DNA from 2 places in the Hydrogenophaga aquatica genome. Region 1 is predicted to be linked to the other one. Evidence: predicted binding sites of a transcription regulator. Region 1 holds the regulator's gene; the other holds the start of a gene.
The links. Region 1 encodes FliA, which starts transcription of late flagellar genes. Its sites were predicted from a motif close to CTAAAGTTTNNNNNNNNNNNGCCGNTA; they were not measured.

Region 1 (3,399 bases):
CAGGTGCTGCGCAAGGGCATGGTGCGCACGCCCCAAGTGTTCGAAGCAGGCACCCAGGTCCGCGTCACGGTCCGTGGCCCGGGGTTCCAGCTGGCAGCCAACGGCGAAGCGCTGGCGCACGGCTATGTCGGACAGACCGTGCGGGTACGCATGCCCAGCCGGCGGATACTGACGGGCACCGTGCGCGATGCGGAAACGGTCGAGATCAGCCTCTGACGACCACCTGTGGACTCCAGGCAACGGCCGGGAGCCCACAAAACACCCCTTTTTTTTAAAAAAGGGGTAAAGTCCCGACTTGTCTGGTCGATAAACCTCTCGAACAGCCCCGCACAGCTGCAGGGCATGGAGAGTGCCATGAAAGTCAACAACCTGTCAGAAAAGCCAGTTGGCGCCACCCCCGTGGGAGCCGCGAAGCCCGCGGACAGGCCCGTCAACTCGCAAAACACCCCTGAAACACAAGGGGTGGGCGCCAGCGTTACCGTGAAACTGTCACCGGTCACGCAGACGATGACTAACGGCGTGGCACGTTCTGGCACAGACGTCTTCAACGCCGAGAAAGTCCAGGCCATGCGCGCCGCCATCGAAAACGGCTCCTTCTCCGTCAACGCGGAAGCCATTGCGGACAAACTGCTTTCCAACGCCCGCGAAATGCTGGGCGTGGCATCGGCCAACTGAACCTTTTCCCTCATCCCTCCAGAAGATGACCCCGGCGCCCTCCCCTTGGCCCCAATGTCTTGAAACTCTGGAAGAGTTGCTCAAAATCACAGAGGCCGCATCCGCGGCCTCTGTGGCTTCTGTTTCATCCGGAAACTTTGATGAATTTGAGGCCTGCTGTCAGAGGCTTCAGCAGGCGCTGGCCAAGGCACAGCCGTTTCTGGCCGCCAGCTTCCAGACCGAACCCGTGCCCGCCCACATCCTGGAAATGCACGGAAAACTGCAGACGGCGTTGGGCAACCTGTATGAGGGCACGATGCGCGTACAGGCCCATGCCACCCGGGCGCTGTCGGTCCTGTTCCCGCAAGACCAGTTGCGGGCGTACAGCAAGCTTGGCAGCGGCGGCTACGGCGCTCCAGGAAAACCCGGAAGCACCGTGCTCAAGGCCTGAGGCCGGTCAGTGTTCGCGCAAGCGGGCGCGCAAACGGGCGATCGACTGGCTGTGCAGCTGACAGATCCGCGACTCGGTCACCCCCAGAACAGCAGCAATCTCCTTGAGGTTCATGTCATGTTCGTAATACATGCTCATGACGTGCTGCTCACGTTCCGGCAACTTCTTGATCGCCTCCACCAAGGCCGCGCGCATGCGCTGGTCTCCCAGCAGCGACTCCGGGTTCGACTGGCTGTCGGCCGGTAGGTAGCGGTCCAGGAAGTTGTCCTCGTCATCGCCCTTGGCCGAAAGGTCTTCAAGATAGACCAGCTGGGTGCCCCGCACCCGGGCCAGCATCTCCTGGTAATCGGGCAAGGACATGTCCAGCTCCTCGGCGATCTCGGACTCCCGGGGGACGCGCTGCAGACGCTGCTCTAGCCGCTGCACGGCATGCTCGATGTCTTTCTGCATCTTGCGTGCGCCGCGGGACATCCAGTCGCCATCGCGGAGTTCGTCAAGCATGGCCCCGCGGATGCGCTGGCTCGCAAACGTCTCGAACTGCACACCCTGGGACGGCTCGTAACGGGCAAGGGCTTCCGTCAGGCCGATCATGCCGACCTGGATGAGATCGTCGACCTCCACGCTTGCCGGCAACTTGGCAATCATGTGGTGGGCAAGACGATGAACCAAAGGGCTGTACTTGCGCAACTGGGCATCACGGTCAAGCGTGCCTTTGGCGGTGTACATCTGAAGCTCCGATGGACTGATCGGCTTGTGACTGGCGGTACTCAAGGTTGTGGTCAACATGGTTTCGGGCGCGCTCGTCATCAATCATCAAAGCACTGTCCAGCACTCGCAAGAGACAAGCATCGTCTGCACGACGCAAAACCCCCGAACACTGTTCATCATACCCCAGCATCCACAGCGATGGAATCACTCCCAGGCGCTCGCGGCACGTGCTGGCAAAGGCTTCCGATATCCGCTCGCGGCGTGCCGCAGAGCCCTCTTCCGGCTGGACAAGGATCGGTTGCAGGCCTGCCGCCTGCACCAGAACCTTCACAGCGTTATACGCCCAGACGAGCGAATGCTTTTCGTCGCGCAAGGCCACCAGCGGTCTGGCCTGGCTGTCCGCCAGCAGCACCGCCAGCACCTCCAGCGGCGCATGCAGCAGAACGACGCTCCCTTGGGCAACGTCCCCCAGCCAGCGGCTCAGCACGGCTCGGTGGCCGAGCCTCACGTCCTGAGGACGCAGGCCGTGGAGGCCTTCCATCACAGTCACCGGCAATTCCTGACGGCTCAGGCCCTGCTCCAGCATCCACAGGAGTTCATGGCTGACGCCCAGCGTCGCGGCGGAGTCGCCTGCAACCACGGGAACGACTCTGGTAGGCGGCTGCAACTCCCAGGCTGCCAGGCCACGGGCCTGGTCGAAATGTGACTCAAACATGCCAGGCATCCAGTTGCACTGCGGACTGAACCGGATCGGTAAAGAAGAAGGCAAGCTCCGAGGAGCGCGGGTCGTATGCCGACTTGCCGCTGCTGGCCATGGACATGCGCACGAGCGCCTGCGCGTCAGGGCGCTGCCAGTCTTCAGGCACGCGCTGCCCCGTGCTCAAGCCACGCAACGTCACCTGGTGACGCAGCAGCGCATCGACCGCCGGTCCCAGCTTCGCCGCCTCGTCCACCTTGGACAACACAGCGCCGTACAGCTGGGTGCCCTTGTATGCCTGGAACACTTCGTCCAGGGTGTCACCGTGGCTGCCTGCATTCAGCACCAGAAGCTTCTTGATCTTCGGGGTGGCAAGCATCTCCATCATCTCCTGGATCCGCGGGTCTTTCTGCCCCAGGCCTGCCGTATCGATGATGACCATGCGCTTGTTGGCCAGCAGGTTGAGCAGGTCCTGCAGCGCGGCGCGGTCATGCGCCAGGTGCGCGACCACGCCCAGCATGCGGCCGTATGCGCGCAGCTGCTCGTAGCCCGCCACCCGGTAGGTATCCAGGGTGATCAGGCCCACGCTGTTCGCGCCATAAGCCTTGACACACTGGGCGGCCAGCTTGGCGGCAGTGGTGGTCTTGCCGACACCAGTGGAGCCGATGAGCGCAAACACGCCGCCTTCGTCACAGAGCGAGCTGGAGTCCTGGGCCGTCCTGAGGTTGCGTGCGAGCACCTCCTGCGTCCACCGGAAGGCGTCTGCGGCTCCATGCTCGGAGGGGAGGCGCTCCATCACGGCACGAGCCACGGTGGGGGAATAGCCCGCGCGGATCAGCTTGTGCATGAGGCTCGACTGGATCGGGTTCTGACGGGCGTTACCCATCCA
Region 2 (3,399 bases), on a different contig from region 1:
TGCTCGCTGGTCTGCTCGGTCAGGGAAAAATCGACATCGGCTGTGACCTGGGCGCGCACGTTGTCGCGGCCCAGCACGGGCTCCAGCAGGTCCAGAATGCGCTGGGTGTACATCTTTTCGATGGTCCGCGTGTATTCCAGCTGCTTGGAGTCCGGGCCGCCTGATTCGCCGTCGGGCGACTGGGACAGCAGGTTGCCGTTCTGGTCCACCACGCTCACGGCTTTGGGGTTCATCTCGGGCACGCTGCTGGCCACCAGGTGGACGATCCCTGCAATCTGGGTGCGATCCAGTGTGCGCCCGGGGTAAAGCGTCAGCAGCACGCTGGCGGAAGGCTTTTGCTGCTCGCGGAAGAAACCGTTCTGGTTGGGCAATGCCAAGTGGATGCGGGCATCCGATACGGAGCTGAGCGCGGTGATGGAGCGGGTCAGTTCCCCTTCCAGCCCTCGCTGGAAGGTCAGGCGTTCCTGGAACTGCGTCATGCCCAGCCGGGTGGTGTCAAGCAGTTCAAAGCCAACGGTCGATCCGCGCGGCAGGCCCTGCGAGGCCAGACGCAATCTGGTGTCATGCACCTTGTCTGCCGGCACGAGGATGGCGCTGCCGCCATCGGCATGCTTGTAGGGAATGTTCAACTGCGACAGTTGCGCGAGCACCGCGCCGCCGTCCTTGTCAGACAGGTTGGCATAGAGGACGCGGTAATCCGGGCGGTTGGCCATGTAGAAACCGGATGCCAGCACCCCCACCATCGCCAGGACGCCAACGCCCAGCAAGAGCTTGCGTGCGCTGCTCAGGCGAGAGAATCCAGCCACCAGCGGATTGGACGGTGTGGCGGGCAGCGGGCTTTCAATCTCGGCGACGGCTGTGTTCATGTTGTGGCTGGCTCGGTAATCCCGGCCCGGTTTGAGGTTCCCAGGCCCTGTCTGGCGAGATTATGGGAGCCATGTGGCCGCGCTAAAGCAAAAATAGGCCGGTTTTCTGCCCGCTGTTCGCCTTTAAGTTTGACGGGCACCGCCCGTAGCATAGGACCCATCTGAAAGTACTGCTCCAAGGAGCCACACCATGGACCTGCGCCTTACACCTTTGACGAATGCGAACCTGTCAGCCTTGCGCCAGACAAAGGCGGCGGGTGCAGGAGCGGCTGCGGGCGTTCAGGGGGGCTTCGGTGACGCCTTCAAGACGGCGTTGCAGAATGTGAGTGCGGCTCAGAACAAATCGTCGGAGCTGCAGACCCAGGTACAGCTGGGCAATCCGAATGTGAGTCTGGAAGAAACCATGCTGGCCATGCAGAAGGCCCAGATCGGCTTCCAGGCCGCGCTCCATGTGCGCAACCGGATGATGCAGGCTTATACCGATGTGATGAACATGCAGGTGTAAAAAAAGCGGCCCGAGTGGGCCGTTTTTTGTCAGTGCAGTTGCACGGGATGCTGCACATGCATCATCCGTCCAAGATCGTCAATCCAGGGTTCGGCCAGTTCCCTTATCTGCGCATCGTGGCGCAGGATGGTCATCATGATGCGGTGTTTCTCCGCTCGATCTTCAGCCGACAGATCCAGGGCGCCTGACCGCTCGCGCAGTTGCTCGATCAGCACCGCGCACGCGCCTTCCAAGCGCACCACTTCGTCCCAGTCTTCGGCTTCAGCAGCCTTCAGCATGAGTGAACTGGTGGTTTCGATGGCCTGGTAGTAGTCCAGCAGCGTCTGCATGATGCGTTCCTTGCGCGGTGTTTTTGTGTTCCTGCAATTCTTATCGGCGTAGGCTGGCAGAACTTGACGAAGATGTAAGGATGTCAGTGACGCATGGCGTCGGTCCCAGGGCAAAGAATGTGGCTGAGGCCCGACATCCATGGCTCGGCCAGGGAGCGGATCTGCGCTTCATGGCGCAGGATAGAGAGCATGATGCGTTGCTTGCTGGCTTTCTCGGCAGGGGACAGTGTGGCAGATCGTGCCAGTTCGCGGGCGCGCTGCACCTGTTCACCGCACACCTCTTCCAGTCGGCTGACTTCATGCCAGTTGCTTTGACGAGCTGCCAGAAGCATGCGCTCGCTGGTGCGTTCGATGGTTTGGTACTGGGTCAAGAGGGATGTGGTCATCAGCTGTTCTGTTCGGCAGTTTTGTTCTTGTAATTCATATCGACATGCCGCGCACGGTGTTGAGCTGGAATAGCGCTGGATAAACCGGGTTTATCGGCACGTCGTGCCCCTCAGGTCTTGGGCGTACCAGGTTCTGGTGATGCGTTGTTCTGGCGAATCTGGACCCAAGCCTCGGCTATGGGCTTGATCATCCCGATGACCTCCTGAATCTTGGCCGTGTCGTTCTTGAGGTTGGCTTGTGTTAAGGCCATGATGGCGTAGTCATACACCGCCGCGAGGTTGGCGCTGATCTCTCCGCCTCGCTCAAGGTCCAGGTTGGCGTAAAGGCCTTCCTGGAGTATGCGTATGGCCTTGTTGATGTGCTTGATCTTGGCGGAGATGTCCTGTTGCGCCATGGCACCCATGGCGGCATTCAATGTTTCCAGCAGCGATTCGTACATGAGTGCGACGAGCTGGTGCTGGTCATGTCCCACAGCTCGAGTCTCGATGCCGATGCTGCGGTAGGCGGACGCGGCGCGGCGGTGGCTAGTGGTCATGCGCGGTCCTTGATAAGGGTTTGGTGGGAGGTCTCTGCATATGTCGTCTCAGGCTGCGATGACTCAAGTCGATATTCTGCCTCTGAACGGCGATGGCTCTTACCCGGTCTCGCGGCCGGTTTTCACTGGCCTCTTGGCTGCAGTGTTCATACTGGATGGTGTTGACGTAAATCAGCGAAGATGCATGGGCCAGTGACTGTAGAAAGCCACGTTCAATAGAGTCCCCGTGGTCTGAATCCCGTCCCGGACAGGAGCTGGCAAACCAGCAGGTTACTCGCCTTGGTGTCCAAGGGTCCAAGGGATTTCCAGGTGTACTTGATTTGAACCCATGGTTTATATGTCTCGAAGTAGAGGCAAGGTCAGTCCTGGATCAGAATTTTCATGATCTGGCCAGAGGCTACGAAACCATTCGCTGCGTAGAACGGTTGAGCTGCCGCTGCGCTCTCAAGGGATACCTTGAAACAGCCGAGCTTGCGCGCTTCGTCCAGAAGGGCACTCAGGATCAGCCTACCAATCCCTTTGCCGCGCATATCTTTTGCCACAACCATATCTTCGACGATTCCGGAGCGTCCGCCACGCACGCGGCTAATGACAAAAACCGAGCCAAAGCCGACCAACCTGTTGTTCCAAACGGCAACACAAGCATGGCAGTCTGGTTGAGTGGCGAAAGCTTCGGCGAGGGAAAGAATGGCTTCTGCATTTGGTCGGTAGTCGCTGACATCCTGGAGCAGGTTAATGACGGTGCCGATGTCTGCGGGCTCGAATTTGCGAATGGTG

Region 2: a site for FliA is predicted at 2,124-2,150, ahead of ACYVHH_RS06335 (flagellar protein FliT). Genes of this name have one in related genera too.

Annotation. Positions count from the first base shown of each region.
Region 1 covers NZ_BAAGVK010000002.1:294,567-297,965, forward strand. The annotation lists gene flgA (flagellar basal body P-ring formation chaperone FlgA) at 1-216, shown strand, start outside; gene flgM (flagellar biosynthesis anti-sigma factor FlgM) at 355-675, shown strand; gene ACYVHH_RS02530 (hypothetical protein) at 701-1,105, shown strand; gene ACYVHH_RS02535 (RNA polymerase sigma factor FliA) at 1,112-1,831, opposite strand; gene ACYVHH_RS02540 (hypothetical protein) at 1,806-2,528, opposite strand; gene flhF (flagellar biosynthesis protein FlhF) at 2,521-3,399, opposite strand, start outside.
Region 2 covers NZ_BAAGVK010000008.1:69,447-72,845, reverse strand. The annotation lists gene fliF (flagellar basal-body MS-ring/collar protein FliF) at 1-866, opposite strand, end outside; gene fliE (flagellar hook-basal body complex protein FliE) at 1,057-1,371, shown strand; gene ACYVHH_RS06340 (flagellar protein FliT) at 1,401-1,703, opposite strand; gene ACYVHH_RS06335 (flagellar protein FliT) at 1,784-2,086, opposite strand; gene fliS (flagellar export chaperone FliS) at 2,197-2,622, opposite strand; gene ACYVHH_RS06325 (GNAT family N-acetyltransferase) at 2,982-3,399, opposite strand, start outside.